Regions from separate parts of the Herbaspirillum sp. Her3 genome, predicted to be linked through region 3. Evidence: predicted binding sites of a transcription regulator. Region 3 holds the regulator's gene; each other region holds the start of a gene.
What was found. The regulator sigma-54, encoded in region 3, starts transcription at its own class of promoters, with help from an activator protein. The targets are predictions, from matches to a motif close to TGGCANGNAANCTGCTTT.
Positions count from the first base shown of each region.

Region 1: ACVC5H_RS02395 (TorF family putative porin) is a predicted target of sigma-54. The motif match lies at 1,750-1,767, and genes of this name have one in related genera.
Region 2: adh (aldehyde dehydrogenase) is a predicted target of sigma-54. The motif match lies at 2,051-2,068, and genes of this name have one in related genera.
Region 4: glnA (type I glutamate--ammonia ligase) is a predicted target of sigma-54. The motif match lies at 1,872-1,889, and genes of this name have one in related genera.

Region 1 covers NZ_CM176328.1:520,204-524,450, reverse strand. The annotation lists gene ACVC5H_RS02405 (hypothetical protein) at 1-398, shown strand, start outside; guanidine-I (ykkC/yxkD leader) riboswitch at 480-579, shown strand; gene ACVC5H_RS02400 (putative urea ABC transporter substrate-binding protein) at 647-1,723, shown strand; gene ACVC5H_RS02395 (TorF family putative porin) at 1,860-2,807, shown strand; gene ACVC5H_RS02390 (methyl-accepting chemotaxis protein) at 2,913-4,247, opposite strand, start outside.
Region 2 covers NZ_CM176328.1:3,497,970-3,502,216, reverse strand. The annotation lists gene ACVC5H_RS15985 (NAD(+) synthase) at 1-1,366, shown strand, start outside; gene ACVC5H_RS15980 (P-II family nitrogen regulator) at 1,537-1,875, shown strand; gene adh (aldehyde dehydrogenase) at 2,139-3,659, shown strand; gene ACVC5H_RS15970 (DUF779 domain-containing protein) at 3,763-4,143, shown strand; gene ACVC5H_RS15965 (sigma-54-dependent Fis family transcriptional regulator) at 4,124-4,247, opposite strand, start outside.
Region 3 covers NZ_CM176328.1:1,108,941-1,113,187, forward strand. The annotation lists gene ACVC5H_RS05085 (UbiX family flavin prenyltransferase) at 1-447, opposite strand, end outside; gene grxD (Grx4 family monothiol glutaredoxin) at 472-783, opposite strand; gene hpf (ribosome hibernation-promoting factor, HPF/YfiA family) at 1,168-1,530, opposite strand; gene ACVC5H_RS05100 (RNA polymerase factor sigma-54) at 1,684-3,174, opposite strand; gene lptB (LPS export ABC transporter ATP-binding protein) at 3,243-3,986, opposite strand; gene lptA (lipopolysaccharide transport periplasmic protein LptA) at 3,989-4,247, opposite strand, start outside.
Region 4 covers NZ_CM176328.1:2,114,183-2,118,429, reverse strand. The annotation lists gene glnL (nitrogen regulation protein NR(II)) at 1-180, opposite strand, end outside; gene glnA (type I glutamate--ammonia ligase) at 346-1,761, opposite strand; gene ACVC5H_RS09735 (rhodanese-like domain-containing protein) at 2,227-2,688, shown strand; gene ACVC5H_RS09730 (response regulator) at 2,704-3,408, opposite strand; gene ACVC5H_RS09725 (response regulator transcription factor) at 3,433-4,158, opposite strand.

The DNA.
Region 1 (4,247 bases), 590 kb from region 3:
AAAAAGCGATGGGAAAAACGGCGGCGCTGCTTGATCGGGTCATGGGCATGGTCTACTCCTGCGAACATGGCCTGGCCGTCCAGGATGGTTGTCGAAGCCTGCGCTGCTGCCACTGCTCCGACCCAAGTCGTCTTGGCTCGCCCTATGCGAGAACGACGATCTTGTATGCAAGTTCCAGGCCAAGTCTTCCAGGATCAGGCCATACGGCGCAAAACCGCTCCACTACTGGATTCCGGCGGAACGACCCAATCGCAGCAGAGCACGCGAGCGCAAGCATGGTGCACGCTGGCACCGATTTGGCGCGCGATGGCTGCGCCATCGCCGCGCATTTGAGCCACGCCGAAAGACCTTCTGAGCGGTCCGCTATTAATAGCGAAATCGAGGTTCAGGCATCGTAAAGGCATCACGATCGGATTGGCATGAACCTTGCTGAAAAGCGAGCGGGAGCCGGCGAGTCCGGTCTTGAGTCAGCACAATTTGCAATGGACAGCTAGGGTTCCGGTTCGCTGGTGCGGATGTCTGGTCCGAGAGCAGTCGACCTCGCAAGGGGTTACACGGCGGGAGAAAAGCCCGGGAGATGACGCGATCGCAAGAGCGCGCCGCTCCCGGGCTTTTTTTCCAATAAACCCTTCGAGGACCCTACGCCGTGTACAACATTTCCCGAATCCTTGGTGGCGCTGCCATCGCCCTGGCCGCCTTCACAGGCGCGCTCTCATCCGCCCACGCTGCACCCCGCACCGATTTCAAGGTCTGTACGTCCATCTACGCCGGCTGGATGCCCTGGGGCGAAGCCCAGGCACAAGGCATCCTGGCCAAGTGGGGCAAGAAGTACGGCATCACCATCAGTGCCGTGCAACTGAACGACTACGTGGAATCGATCAACCAGTACACCGCCGGCAAGTTCGACGGCTGCACCATGACCAACATGGATGCGCTCACCATTCCCGCAGCCGGTGGCGTGGACTCCACGGCCCTGATCGTGGGCGACTATTCCAACGGCAACGACGGCATCGTCCTGAAGGGGAAGAACAAGAAGCTGGCCGACATCAAGGGCCAGTCGGTGCAGCTGGTGGAATTCTCGGTCTCGCACTACCTGCTGGCGCGCGCGCTGGAAACGGCCGGCCTGCGCGAGCGTGACGTCAAGGTGGTCAACACCAGCGACGCCGACATCACCGCTGCCTTCGCCACCCCTGCCGTCACCAGCACGGTGACCTGGAACCCGATGCTGTCCTCCATTGCGGCCTCGCCGGATGTTTCGCTGGTCTATACCTCCAAACAACTGCCCGGCGAAATCATGGACCTGATGGTGGTCAACACCAAGACCCTGCAGGAGAACCCTGCCTTCGGCAAGGCACTCACCGGCGCCTGGTACGAAATGATGTCCATCATGACCGCCAAGGATGAACGCGCCACCCGCGCGCTGACCGCCATGGGCAAGGCTTCCGGCACCGATCTGGCAGGATTCCAGTCGCAGCTGGCGGCCACGGCCATGTTCTACCAGCCCAAGGCGGCGCTGGAGTTTTCCACCAAGAAGGAACTGCCCGGCATCATGGGCCGCATCGCCAAGTTCAGCTTTGACCACGGCATCCTCGGTCCCAACGTCAAGAGTGCCGATGGCATCGGCATCGCCTTCGATGGCAACGTGGTGATCGGCGACAAGAAGAACGTCAAGCTGCGCTTCGATCCGACCTACATGAAGATGGCGGCCGACGGAAAACTCTAAGTTTTTCGCGCGCATGCGCCTGTAGTTCCCACACTACCTGCATCACAAACGACTTGCGCGGGTCCGGCAACGGACCCGCCTGGCCCTGCTCGTCCCTTGCTTTCACAACGATACAGTTCAACCCACGGAGAGAACCTTGACTACCTACACCGCTTCCCTGTCGCGCCTGCACGCCCGCTATGCCCTGGGCACCTGCGCTGCCGCCCTCGCCTCCCTGCTGGCCTGCGCGCCGGCGCTGGCCGACGATGCCGCCCCGGCTGCCACCGCCGAACCGGCCGGTCCCTGGACCATCACCAAGCACATCGACCTGGCCTCGCGCTACGTGCTGCGCGGTGTCACCACCACCTACGGCAACGGCCAGCCGCTGGGCAATGCCGGCGCCGACGCCCCCGAATCGGACCAGCCCGCGCTGCAATGGGGCATCGATTTCGTCCACAGCAGCGGCTGGAGCTTTGGCTACTGGGCCTCCACCATCAACTATTCGTACAAGCAGCTGGGCAATTCCTACAGTGACCGCAGCATCACCGAGTTCCAGAAACCGCGCTCGGTCGAAAACGATCTCTACTTCGCCTATGCCGGCAACATCACCGGCGACCTCGGCTATACCCTGGGCATGACCGGCTACTACTATGCCAACGGCAGCCATGCCAATGCTCTCGAAACCAAGGCCGGCCTGACCTGGGGCGCACTGTCCTTCACTGCGCAGACGCTGCTCAACGACGTGGTGTGGGGCAACAAGGGGGACACCTACTGGTCCCTGGTCTACACCAAGCCGCTGCCTTACGACATCACCTTCACCAGCACGCTGGGCGCCTACACTTACCACCGCGAAGGCAAGTACCTCGGCACCCGCGATACCGCTACCGGCACGGCCTGCGCCGCCGGAGAGGCGTTCGTGGTCAACGGCTGCTTTGCCGGCAACGGCCCCAGCAGCGGCGGCCTGCGCCACCTGACGCTGGGCCTGTCGGCGCCCTTCCCGAATTCGTCCATCACCTGGTCGCTGCAGGCCATCCTGGGCGGTTACAACCGCTTTGATGTCAAGCAGGGCAACCAGCTGGTGGGGATGCTGAGTCTGGGATTCTGAAGGCCAGGACGCTCTGATAGCTCAAAGGCTCAAGATGAAATGGAAGCATGACCTTGCCATTGCCGGGGTGATGCTTCCCTCCTCAAAATCACCGGCAGCGTCTGGTCAACCCGGCTTGAATGCCAGTGCCATCGGCGCTTGTGGCCTAACTGTTTTCAAGGCGGGGCCGGCAGACTCCAGATGATCAACACCGGATGACGCATCAGGCAATTTGAACATGGCCACTGTTTCCACCAACGATCTCACTTGCTGATTCAAAACGTCAGCAGAGGCCGCCATCTCTTCTACCATGGCGGCATTCTCCTGCGTCGCCTGATCCATCTGGATGACCGCTTTGCCGACCTGTGAAACCCCTGCACTTTGTTCTTTACCGGCAGTGCTGATGTCCATCATGATTTCCGATGCATGGCGAATGGCAGACACGATCTCGTTCATTGTATTGCCGGCCCGATCGACCAGGAGCGCCCCCTGCGTGACGCGTTCGACACTGGACGTGATGAGTTCCTTGATTTCTTTCGCGGCGCCCGAGCTACGCTGTGCCAGCGAACGCACCTCCGAGGCCACCACGGCAAAGCCTCTTCCCTGTTCCCCAGCGCGGGCCGCTTCCACCGCCGCATTGAGTGCCAGAATATTGGTCTGGAATGCGATGCCATCGATGACACCGATAATTTCATTCACCTTGCTGCTGCTTTCGTTGATGGCTCTCATCGTCATGACCACTTCAGCGACCAGTTCACTGCCTTCGGAGGCAACTGTCGCGGCCGTGCGCGCCAACTGACTGGCCTGTTCCGTATTGTCCGCGTTCTGTTTGACCGTAGAGCCCAGCTCTTCCATGGCAGCCGCAGTCTCTTCCAATACGCCGGCTTGTTCTTCGGTACGCGCGGAAAGCTCATTGTTGCTGGCCGCGATCTGAGCGCTGCCATCGGCAACGACCTGCGCGCTCTGTCTGACCGCGCTGACCGTGGTGACCAGACTCTGTTGCATACGCTGGAGGGCGTGCAACAAGATACCTATCTCGTCCCTGGATTCGAACACGATAGAATTGCCCAAATTGCCGTCAGCAACGGTATCTGCGACCTCAACTGCGTAGGCAATCGGGCCGGTGATGCTGCGCGCAAGCATCCATCCAAGGCCCGCCCCCAGCAATATCGTCACCAGGCTGCAGACCAGCAACAAGGTCTGCGCTCTGGCGTACGTCGCGTCCGACATGTTCTTGGCAGCCCGGGTATCGGCTTCCGCAGTTTTTTTCATCAGCGAGACGGCATCTGAATAGCCTTTCAGGAGGGGAGCAACCTCCTGATCAAAAAAAGCCTGCGACGCAGAAATGCTCTTCATGTCCGCAGGGTTGTGCATGCGCAAGAGTTGGCGCCGCTTCTCATGAAAAGCGGTGCCAGCCCGTTGGATCACGTCCAGGGCTTTCTGTGCTTCGGGTGGCGCGTG
Region 2 (4,247 bases), 2.4 Mb from region 3:
CCTGTATTCCTCGGCCGGCAATGGCGAATCGACCACCGACCTGGCCTGGGATGGCCAGGCACTCATCTGCGAGAACGGCGAACTGCTGGCCGAGTCCGAGCGCTTCGCCGACGGCGGCCACGTGATCTATGCCGACATCGACCTGGAACGCCTCTCGCGTGAACGCATCCACCAGACCACCTTCGGCCAGTCGGTGCGCCGTCATGCGGACGAAGTGCGCCGCTTCGAGGTAGTGCGCTTCGATGTGCAGATTGCGCAGGAACAGGCATTGCCGCTGCAGCGCCGGGTGGCGCGTTTCCCGTATGTGCCGGCCAATGCCGAACAGCGCGAACTGCGCTGCCGCGAGGTCTACAACATCCAGGTGCAGGCGCTGGTGCAGCGGCTGTCCTCGTCGGGGTTGAAGAAGGTGGTCATCGGTGTGTCGGGCGGGCTTGATTCGACGCACGCGCTGCTGGTCTGCGCCAAGGCCATGGACAAGCTGGGCCTGCCCCGTTCCAACATCCTGGCCTATACCATGCCCGGCTTTGCCACCAGCAGCCGCACGCTGGTGCAGGCGCATCAACTGATGGCACAGGTCGGCTGCTCGGCGCAGGAAATCGATATTCGCCCCAGCTGCGAACAGATGCTGAGGGATCTGGGCCACCCGTATTCGCGCGGCGAGCCGGTCTATGACATCACCTTCGAAAACGTGCAGGCCGGTGAACGCACCAATCACCTGTTCCGCCTGGCCAACCATCATGGCGCCATCGTGATCGGTACCGGCGATCTGTCCGAACTGGCGCTGGGATGGTGCACCTATGGCGTGGGCGACCACATGTCGCACTACAACGTCAATGCCAGCGTACCCAAGACCCTCATCACCCACCTGGTGCGCTGGGTGGCCGAATCCGGTTCGCTGGAACTGAAGCAGCCGGAAGTGCTGATCCACATCCTGGAAACCGAGATCAGCCCGGAGCTGGTGCCGGGCGCATCGGACGGCGAACCGGGTCAGCGCACCCAGGACTTCATCGGTCCCTACGAGCTGCAGGATTTCAACCTGTACTACATCCTGCGCTATGGTTTCACTCCGGCCAAGGTGGCTTTCCTGGCCCACAGCGCCTGGCAGGACCGCACGCTCGGCCACTGGCCGGAGGGTTTGTACGGCGCGCGCAACCAGTACAGCTTGTCGCAGATCAAGAAGAACCTGGGCATCTTCGTCTATCGCTTTTTCAAGACCAGCCAGTTCAAGCGCTCCTGTGTGCCCAATGCACCCAAGGTCGGCACCGGTGGCTCGCTCTCGCCGCGCGGGGATTGGCGTGCGCCCAGTGATGGCGAGGCCACCGTGTGGCTCAAGGATCTGGAGCGTATTCCCGATCTGGACGGCTGAAAGCGGCTTTTTATGGTCCAGCTTGTCCAATAAGGTTGAAAGCTGTCCAAGCCTGATTGACAATGTGCAAGTGGGCAAGGCGCCGCGGCCCTGCCAGTAAAATAACAACAATTGCTTTATCCGCTATTCAACAGATCGTTTCTTTACGACATACCAAGAGAGGAATTGCCATGAAACAAGTGACCGCCATCATCAAACCGTTCAAGCTGGACGAGGTGCGTGAATCCCTCGCCGAAGTCGGCGTCACGGGCCTGACGGTCACCGAAGTGAAAGGCTTCGGTCGCCAGAAGGGCCACACCGAACTCTATCGCGGTGCCGAATACGTGGTCGACTTCCTGCCCAAGGTCAAGATCGAGGTCGTGGTGGATGACAATGTGGTCGAGCAGGCCGTGGATGCCATCATCAAGGCCGCCCGCACCGGCAAGATCGGCGACGGCAAGATCTTCGTGCAGGAAGTGGAGCAGGTGATCCGTATCCGTACCGGCGAAACCGGCCCGGATGCCGTCTGATCCAGACCTGCTGAGCGCATTGCGAGAAACCGGCCGCTGGCCGGTTTTTTTACGTCCATTGTCCGCTGCAGAGGTGTTGCAAGGTGTTGCCCGGCACTGTCCCAGGCTGCGCCAGACTGACACAGCGTGACAATGTGGTCGCCCCGGGATCCGCGTCAGGCGGGCCTTTCCCGGCTGGCATGCGATTTGCCACCTGAAGGGATGAACGTCCGCTGCGGCCAAGATCGCGGCGGGATTTCAACCATAACCCGAACGGAGACGACATGAACCTGGCAGACATCAGCAAACTCGGCGTACGCGACCCCTTCAAGCAACGCTACGACAACTTCATCGGTGGCAAATTCGTGCCGCCGGTCAAGGGGGAATACTTCGAGAACATCAGCCCGGTGATCGGACGCGCCTTCTGTGAAGTGGCCCGTTCCAGCGCCGAAGACGTGGAACTGGCACTGGATGCCGCGCACGCCGCCAAGAAGAGCTGGGGCAAGACGTCCCCCACCGAGCGCGCCAATATGCTGTTGAAGATCGCCGACCGCATGGAAGCCAACCTGGAGCTGCTGGCCACCGCCGAAACCCTGGACAATGGCAAGCCCATCCGCGAGACCATGGCCGCCGACATCCCGCTGGCCATCGATCACTTCCGCTATTTCGCCGCCGCCGTGCGCACCCAGGAAGGCAGCATCTGCCCCATCGACAACGACACCTACGCCTACCACTTCCATGAGCCGCTGGGCGTGGTTGGCCAGATCATTCCCTGGAACTTCCCCATCCTGATGGCGGTGTGGAAGCTGGCCCCGGCGCTGGCCGCAGGCAACTGCGTAGTGTTGAAGCCTGCTGAACAGACCCCGGCGTCCATCATGGTGCTCATCGAACTCATCGCCGACCTGATCCCGCCCGGCGTGATCAACATCGTACAGGGCTTCGGCGTGGAAGCCGGCAAGCCGCTGGCCTCCAACAAGCGCATCGCCAAGATCGCCTTCACCGGCGAGACCACCACTGGCCGCCTGATCATGCAATACGCTTCGCAGAACCTGATCCCGGTGACCCTGGAGCTGGGCGGCAAGTCGCCCAACATCTTCTTTGCCGACGTGCTGGACAAGGATGACGAGTTCTTCGACAAGGCCCTGGAAGGCTTCGCCATGTTCGCGCTGAACCAGGGTGAAGTCTGCACCTGCCCCTCGCGCGTGCTGGTGCAGGAATCGATCTATGACCGCTTCATCGAGCGTGCCTTGAAGCGCGTGGCCGCCATCAAGCAGGGCAACCCGCTGGACAAGAGCACCATGATCGGCGCGCAAGCCTCCCAAGAACAGCTGGAAAAGATCCTCTCCTACATCGACATCGGCAAGCAGGAGGGCGCCAAGGTACTGGCCGGCGGCGGACGCGAAGAACTCGGCGGTGACCTGGCCTCGGGCTACTACGTCAAGCCGACGGTCTTCCAGGGCAACAACAAGATGCGCATCTTCCAGGAAGAAATCTTCGGCCCCGTGGTCTCGGTGACCACCTTCAAGGATGAGGAAGAAGCCCTGGCCATCGCCAATGACACCCTGTACGGCCTGGGCGCTGGTCTCTGGACCCGCGAGGGCACCCGTGCCTTCCGCATGGGCCGCGAAATCCAGGCCGGCCGCGTGTGGACCAACTGCTATCACCTGTATCCGGCGCATGCAGCCTTCGGCGGCTACAAGCAATCCGGCATCGGCCGCGAGAACCACAAGATGATGCTGGACCACTACCAGCAGACCAAGAACCTGCTGGTCAGCTACAGCCCCAAGGCGCTGGGCTTCTTCTGATCGCGTGATCCTTGTTTGACTCCTTGCAGCAAGGCAGCTTCGGCGCCGGTCCGCTTCCCGCGGCCGGCGCCGCTTTTATGGCAGATCCAACAGGAGAGCGGCGATGAATGCATTGCCCAGGGTGACGGCCACCGAGGCCACGGTGGACTTGCTGCGCCAGTTGAAGGCGCGGCATGGCGAATTGATCTTCTTCCAGTCCGGTGGCTGCTGCGATGGCAGTGCGCCGATGTGCTATCCGGCCGGCGACTTCACGCTGGGCGATACCGACGTGCATCTCGGCGAGATCGATGGCGTGCCGTTCTACATCGGTGCCGACCAGTTCGACTACTGGAAGCACACGCAACTGATCATCGATGTGGTCAATGGCAACGGCGGCATGTTCTCGCTGGAAAACGGCAGCGGCAAGCGCTTCCTGACGCGCTCGCGGCTGTTCACCGATGAGGAATATGACAGCCTGGCCCCGCTCAGTGCCCGCGTGACTTGAAGCGGCGATAGAGCGTATTGCGCGACACCCCCAGCGCCTTGGCGGCGGCACTGACGTTGCCGTCATGGCTGCGCAGGGCGCGCTCGATGGCGGCCCATTCGCTG
Region 3 (4,247 bases):
CATTTCAGTGACGGCAGTCATGTTGCGCAGGTGCGCCAGGTTGAAGGGCGTCTCGCGCACCATCAGCACCAGGCGCCGGCGTTCCTTCAACACCACATCGGCGGCGCGGGTGATGAGGTTGTCGGACAGGCCATGCGCCACGGCCGCCAGCGTCTTCATCGAACAGGGCGCCACCACCATGCCGGTGGAGGCAAAGGAACCGCTGGCGATGCAGGCACCCACGTCACGCACGTTGTGTACCACATCGGCCAGGGCTTCGACATCCTTGCGCCGCATGTCCAGCTCCTGGTGGAGATTGAGCACGCCGGCTTCGGAGACCATCAGGTGCGTTTCCACCTGGCCATGTTTGCGCAGGTGTTCCAGCAGCCGCACGCCATAAATGGCGCCGGTCGCGCCGGTGATGGCAACGATCAGGCGCTGGCGGGGCTGGCCGGAGGAAGTACTCACGAAGGAATGCAGATCAGGAAGGAATCAGCCCTTGATCAGGGTCTGCAGTTCGCCCGAAGCATACATCTCGCTCATGATGTCGGAGCCGCCAATGAATTCGCCCTTCACGTACAGCTGGGGAATGGTCGGCCAGTTCGAGTATTCCTTGATGCCCTGGCGCACGTCCGGGCTTTCCAGCACGTTGACGGTGACGATGTTCTCGGCGCCGCTGGCTTTGAGCAACTGGATGGCCTTGCCGGAAAAGCCGCATTGCGGGAATTGCGCAGTGCCCTTCATGAACAGCACCACAGGGTTTTGGGTCACGGTTTCTTTGATCCAGGATTGGACGTCGCTCATGGCTATGCCTTTAAAAATGGGATTGCCGACATTATAGGGAAAAGCGGGCAGCCGCGTTGAAAACGACTGCGCGCCGGCAGTCTGCGCAATGCGGCGGAAAATTGCATAAAGGAAATAATTTATATGATATGCAAGCGCTGAGATCTGATATGAGGATGCCAGCAGAAGCCTTCAAGCGGGGCAGCGGATCAGTGCTCGCTGCAGGGGGGCAGTGGCTGTGGAAAAGTTGCCTGCGATTATCTTTTATATCTTTTCCACAGGCGTCGCCGCTTGACAGCGCGACCAATGAAAAAGGGCGCTTGCGCGCCCCTTCCTCATGAGATTCGGCTGGCGTTCTCAGCAGCCCTGTGGGCTGCGAGGCAGCTTGCCGATGGTGTCCTTGGCTTATGCCGCTCCGGCCACCGCATCGGCCGGCGCTTCATCCGGCAGGCGCTTGGCCATGGAGTGATGTTCCTGCAACTTGTCCTTGTGCTTGATGACCTGGCGATCGAGCTTGTCGATCAGCGTGTCAATGGCAGCATAGAGGTCGTGCGCAATGCTTTCTGCATGTAGATCCTTCCCCTTGATGTGGACGTTGATTTCCGCTTTTTGGCGCTTTTCCTTTTCTGTGAGTTTATCTACGCTCAGGATCACGCTGACGTCGATCACGTTGTCGAAATGGCGCTTGATACGCGAGAGCTTGCTTTGCACGTATTCCCGGATGGCGGGGGTCAGTTCGAGGTGGTGTCCACTGATGGTCAGATTCATACAAGACTCCTATCGTGAAGTCACTGGAGGTTCGTTCAAGCTATCCTTGCTGCAGCTGTACCACGGGCACGGTCTTCGTGTCGGATGGCATGGGCATCAGCGAGATGCTTGCCGGAACACAGCAACGGTACTGCAGAAAAACTGAGGAAAAACTCAGAGGGACTTGCGGAGATTGACCGGCGGAATCTTCAACACTTCGCGGTATTTGGCGACTGTGCGTCGCGCGACCACCATGCCTTGTTCTGCCAGCATATCCGCAATCTTGCTATCGGATAATGGGGTCTGCGGGTTCTCGGCTCCTATCAACTGTTTGATCAGCGCCCGTATCGCGGTGGAGGAGGCTTCGCCTCCGGTTTCAGTCGCGACGTGGCTACCGAAGAAGTACTTCAACTCAAACATGCCGTGCGGCGTGAGCATGTATTTTTGAGTTGTCACGCGAGAGATGGTGCTCTCGTGTAGACCCAGTGTATCAGCAATTTCACGCAGCACAAGGGGTCGCATGGCCACTGCCCCATGTGAAAAGAAGTTTCTTTGACGCTCCACAATAGCCTGTGCGACTCGCAAAATCGTGTCGAAACGCTGCCGCATATTCTTGATGAGCCACTTGGCTTCCTGCAGCTGCGACGACAGCGATCCCTCCCCCTTGGCCTGCTTCAGCGCACTGGCATACATCGCATTGACACGCAGCTTGGGCATGACCTCATGGTTGAGCATGACCTGCCAGCCGTTCTTTGTTTGTTTGACAATCACGTCCGGCACCACATAGTCCGAGGCATCGCGCGCGAAATCGGCGCCCGGATGCGGACGGCACTGGCGGATCACGGCCTGGGCTTCGCGCAGGTCTTCGTCATCGCAATCGAGGGCTTTCTTGATCTTGTTGAAGTCGCGCTGGGCGAACAGCGGCAGGTAATCTTCCACGATGCGCAGCGCCAGCTTGCGCGTGACGAAGGGGATCTTGGGCAGGCGCCGGATCTGCAGGGCCAGGCATTCACCGGCACTGCGCGCACCGACGCCGGCCGGGTCCAGGCTCTGCAGCAGCTTCAGGGAAATCGACAGCTCTTCCATGTCGATGCCCAGTTCTTCGGGCAGGCGCGCGAGGATGTCTTCCAGGGGCTCTTCGAGATAGCCGCTCTCGTCGAGCGCATCGGTGAGCAGCTCCAGCAGGGCGCGGTCGCGCTGGGTGCGTGCGGTCACGCGGATCTGTTCCAGCAGGTGCTCGCGCAGGGTCAGTTCATGGGCTTCGAGTTGCGGGCGGGCGTCGTCGTCGTCGGGCGACTTGCCGCTGCGGGCCACGTCGTCGAAGCTCCAGTCGGCGTCACCGGTGACGCCGTTGTCGGGATTGTTGTCCTGGTAGTCAAAACTGGAATCGCCATCGGCGGCGGCCGGCGCCGGTTCGGCGCTGCCTTCGCCCGAGGTATCCGCCACGCCGCTGGAGGGAGAGCTGGAGACGGCGCCATCGGCCAGCAGGCGCACCGAATTGTCGAGCGCATCGTCGAGGCGCTCCAGCAAGGGATTGTCCGAGAGGATCTGTTCCAGTTCCTGGTGCAGTTCCAGCGTCGACAGCTGCAACAGTCTGATCGACTGCTGCAGTTGCGGCGTCAATGCGAGGTGCTGCGAGGTACGTAACTGGAGAGACTGTTTCATCTGTCTTTCTGGAAGCGGCGTGGTCCGCTGGTTGCACTGCCTGTCGTTGCGTCAGTAGGTTGACCTGCTTACATGCGGAAGTGTTCGCCCAGATACACGCGGCGCACCGATTCGTTGGCGATGATCTCTTCCGGACTGCCGCTGGCCAGCACCGTGCCCTGGTTGATGATGTAGGCGCGGTCGCAGATGCCCAGCGTCTCGCGCACGTTGTGGTCGGTGATGAGCACGCCGATGCCGCGTTCCTTCAGGAAGCGCACGATGCGCTGAATCTCGATCACGGCAATCGGGTCGATACCGGCAAAGGGTTCATCGAGCAGCACGAAGCGCGGATCGGTGGCCAGTGCGCGGGCGATTTCCACGCGGCGGCGCTCACCGCCGGAGAGCGACAAGGCCTGGCTCTCGCGCAGCTTCTCGATCTGCAGTTCATGCAGCAGGTTGTTGAGGCGGCCCTCGACTTCATCGCGCGAGAGCGGCTTGCCTTCTTCACGGCGCAGTTCCAGCACCGCGCGGATATTGTCTTCCACCGTCAGCTTGCGGAACACCGAGGCTTCCTGCGGCAGATAGGACAAGCCCATGGTGGCACGCTTGTGGATGGGCATGCGTGAAATGGCGGTGTCGTCCAGCGCGATCTCGCCGCCATCGGAAGGCACCAGGCCCACGATCATGTAGAACGAGGTGGTCTTGCCGGCACCATTGGGGCCGAGCAGTCCGACCACTTCACCGCTGCGCACTTCCATCGAGACGTCGCGCACCACCTGGCGCGCGCCATAACTTTTCTTCAGGCCGCGAACGACCAGCGAGCTGGCGGTCATCGTTACTGGTCCTTTCCGGTCTGGCGACGCGGTGCAGGCTGCGCCGGCGTGGTCTTGGCGGCCGGCTGGGCCGGCACGGCGCTGCCATCCGGCGGCGGATTCTTGGGCTGGATCACGGCCGTGATGCGGCCTGCGCCGGGCTTGCTCTCGCCGCTGGCGGTGTTGTTGACCGAATAGAACTCGGCGCGGCTGTCATAGGAAATGAACTCGCCGTTGACTTCATCGGTGATGCGGTCGCCATCCATGCGCTGGATGTGGGCG
Region 4 (4,247 bases), 1.0 Mb from region 3:
CAGCTCCTTGCCATTGAGGAAGAGCTCCGACAGCTTCTGTTGCGAGAGTACCTTGAAGGAGCTCTCCAGCAGGTTCTCGGCAGCGGCGTTGGCATAGACGATGCCGCCGTTGGCGTCGAGGATGATCACGGCCGAGGCCAGCAGGTCGAGGCCATCGAGGGAAGGAAGCGGTGTCTTCATGGGAGGATTCGTGATGCCTGGGGTCATGTCTTCTTGCTCGGTCTTGCGCAGTCGTTGATCCATACTGACTAGCAATTTTCGGGCGCACTGCGTGCTGAGATCGGCCGCACCGCGCATAAAAAAAGGGGAAGCAAGCTTCCCCTTTTTCTCCTGATACGGATTCGATTACAGCGAGTAGTACATGTCGAATTCGATCGGGTGCGTGGTCATGCGGAAGCGTTGGACTTCCTGCATCTTCAGATCGATGTAGGCATCGATCATGCTGTCGGTGAAGACGCCGCCACGGGTCAGGAACTCGCGGTCCTTGTCCAGGTGTTCCAGGGCTTCGTCCAGCGAGGCGCAGACGGTCGGGATCAGCTTGTCTTCTTCCGGCGGCAGGTGGTACAGGTCCTTGGTGGCAGCTTCGCCCGGGTGGATCTTGTTCTGCACGCCATCCAGACCGGCCATCAGCAGGGCCGAGAAGCACAGGTACGGGTTGGCCAGGGGATCCGGGAAACGGGTCTCGATGCGGCGGCCCTTCGGGTTGGCCACGTGCGGGATACGGATCGAAGCGGAACGGTTGCGGGCCGAGTAGGCCAGCTTGACCGGTGCTTCAAAGCCGGGGACCAGACGCTTGTACGAGTTGGTGCCAGGGTTGGTGATGGCGTTCAATGCCTTGGCGTGCTTGATGATGCCGCCGATGTAGTACAGCGCGAACTCGGACAGGCCGGCATAGCCGTCGCCAGCGAACAGGTTCTTGCCATCCTTCCACACGGACTGGTGCACGTGCATGCCGGAGCCGTTGTCGCCGACCAGGGGCTTGGGCATGAAGGTAGCGGTCTTGCCGTAGGTGTGGGCGACGTTCCAGATCACGTACTTCAGGGTCTGGGTCCAGTCAGCGCGCTCGACCAGGGTCGAGAACTTGGTGCCCAGTTCGTTCTGGCCAGCGCCGGCCACTTCGTGGTGGTGCACTTCGACGGGGATGCCCATGGATTCCAGGATCAGGGACATTTCCGAACGCATGTCCTGGAAGCTGTCGACCGGGGGAACCGGGAAGTAGCCGCCCTTGACGGTCGGACGGTGGCCGGAGTTGCCGCCTTCGATCTCGGCGCCGGTGCTCCAGGAAGCTTCTTCGGAGTCGATCTTGACGAAGGAACCGGACATGTCCGCGCCCCAGCGCACGCCGTCGAAGATGAAGAATTCGGGTTCCGGACCGAAGTAGGCGGTGTCGCCCAGGCCGGAGGACTTCAGGTAGGCTTCAGCGCGCTTGGCGATGGAGCGCGGGTCACGGTCGTAGCCCTTGCCGTCGGACGGCTCGATCACGTCACATTGCATGAAGAGGGTGGTCTCTTCCATGAACGGGTCGATGTTGGCGGTGTTCGGGTCCGGGATCAGCAGCATGTCGGAGGCTTCGATACCCTTCCAGCCGGCGATCGACGAACCGTCGAAGGCGTGACCGGATTCGAACTTGTCGATGTCGAAATGCGAAACCGGCACGGTCACGTGCTGTTCCTTGCCACGGGTGTCAGCGAAACGGAAGTCGACAAACTTGACTTCGTTGTCCTTGACCATCTTCAAAACCTCTGCGGCCGTCCTTGCCATGCGAATCTCCTAAAACGAGGAAGTAGTATAAATTGGGTTGTTGAGCCGTTTTCTGCGACTGGATCTTTGCATTTGATACAACGGTCTTGCGCCGAACTCAGTCGCGGATGATAGCAGATTCCATGCCACCAACCTTTCAGGTGCGCCAATAATGGAATATTTTAGGGAGGCTGCGGCAGACGGGGCGTTGAGCGCGGTGCAGAGGGACTGCCAGCACGCATTATTTTAGTGCGATACGGCGAAAATGCACCGCAATAATGCATATCTTCAGCACAAGAGCTGAATTGCACCAATAAAGAGCATGCGCCATCTTGGGGCGGGCTTGCCCCGGATGAAGCAGCCTGCACCGGCTTGGGAAGATAGCCTAATTGTTTATATTGTTTAAAATCAGCGCTGCTGCGCCACACCGATTTTGCCGGACTTCACCGACATTCCGACCACTCCTCGCCCTTTAGAGACTTTCCCATGAGCAACAACTCCATTCTCAGCACCGCCACCCAACGTGCCGCCGACGGCCAACTGCCTTATGCCGGTGCCGTGACGCCCCAGGAAGCGCTGGCGCTGCTGCAGTCCGATCCCGCCATCAAGCTGGTCGACGTGCGCACCCGCGCCGAGCGCGACTGGGTGGGCGTGGTCCAGATTCCGGCCGCGCAGCACCTGGCGGTGCAATGGAATCTCTACCCCGAGGGCAAACCCAACCCGCAATTCCTGGAACAACTGAATGAGGTCGCCCAGCCGGGCGAGGTACTGCTGTTCCTGTGCCGCTCGGGCGTGCGTTCCAAGCATGCGGCCAAGCTCGCCACCGAGCACGGTTACACCCGCTGCTTCGACATCCTCGAGGGCTTCGAAGGCAACAAGGACGCCAACGGTCACCGCAAGACCATCGAAGGCTGGTGCAAGGCCGGCCTGCCCTGGACCGGCGCCTGAAGGCGGCGCGCGCCCTCAGCCCTGCAGGCTGCGCGCCTGCAGGGCGCTGGCCAGCGACTGCAGCAAGAGGCTGATGGCTTCCAGGCCGCCGGCATCGGCGCGCAGCGCTTCTTCCACACAATCGAGCAAGGCCACGATCTCCTGCCGCCCCATGGTCAGGGCGGCCCCCTTCATGCGGTGCGCCAGCTGCGCCATGCGCGCGCGGTCTGCCGCCAGGCTGGCCTGTTCCAGCGCCTGCAGGTCGTGCAGCGTGGTCTGCAGGAAGAGCCGGTCGAGGTCGCGGCTGTGCTCCTCTTGCGGCGTGGCGGCGTCGCCCTCGTCCTCACTGTCGTGATCGCACCAGAGCACCAGCAGACGGCGGATGGCCTGGGTCTGCAAGGGCTTGCCCAGCATGCCATCCATGCCGCTGTCCAGGCAGCGCTGCACGTGCAGGGCGTCGGTCTCGGCCGAAATGCCGATCAGGGGCGTGTAGGGACGATGGCGGTCCTGCTGCTCCAGGCGGCGCACCTGGCGCGCCACTTCCTGGCCCGGCATGTCCGGCAGGAAGCAATCGAGCAGTACCAATCCATACGGCCGGGCCTGGATGGCAGCCAGGGCGCTGCTGCCATCGGCCACGCAATCGACCTGGCAGCCCAGCCTCTGCAGGCGGTTCTGGATGGCGTAGCGAATGGTGGCCGAATCATCGACCAGCAGCACGCCGGTTTGATTCGGATGGGGCATTGCGCTTTCCCTCTGGTGCGGCATTTACAGCTCCTTGATCTGGTATTCGATCTTGAACAATTCGTGGTCGCTGCGTACGCCCAGCTTGCGGAAGGCCGACTGCTTCTGTCCGCTGATGGTCTTGACGCTGCGGGCGAATTTTTCGGCGATCTCGGTGACGGACATGCCATCGAGGCAGCAACGCAGGACCTCCCGCTCACGCGGCGACAGGCTGGGCATGTCCGAGAGCGTATCGGAGGAAGCCGGCGCGCTGCGGGTGCGGGGGCGTTTCGGGCGGGGTTCGGGCTGGCTGCGGGTGGTCGCCTCGGCGGCCTGCATGGCGGCCAGTTCGCGCGTCATGGCGCTGTTGAGATATTCACGTCCACGACAAACGATACGAATGGCTTGGATCAATTCGGTCAATTCCTGCGACTTGCTGACGAAACCGCGCGCGCCCGCCTTCATCGCCATGGCCACGGTAGCCGGGCTGCCGTGGGCCGAGGTGACCAGGATTTTGCTGCGCGGGAAACGCACCCGCAGTGCGCGGATCAGGTTCAAGCCATCGATGTCATTGCTGCCCAGCGAATAATCGATCAGCAACAGGTCGGCCGGCGAGGCGCGCAGGGCCGTCATCAGTTCCTTGCTGGTGGCGAAGGCGCCAATGACGGCAAAGTCCGGCTCCTCGGCCAGGCGTTTGGCCAGGCCATAACGCACCACGGCGTGGTCGTCGAGCAAGGCGATGCGCATCGCCGATGCCAAGGTCCATGTCATGCGCTCTCCCCCTCGAATGTTGGTCTCATGAAGCTGCTGCAGTGCGTCATCCCTTACGCACGATGCGAGCGCTGGCAAAGGCGTTATTG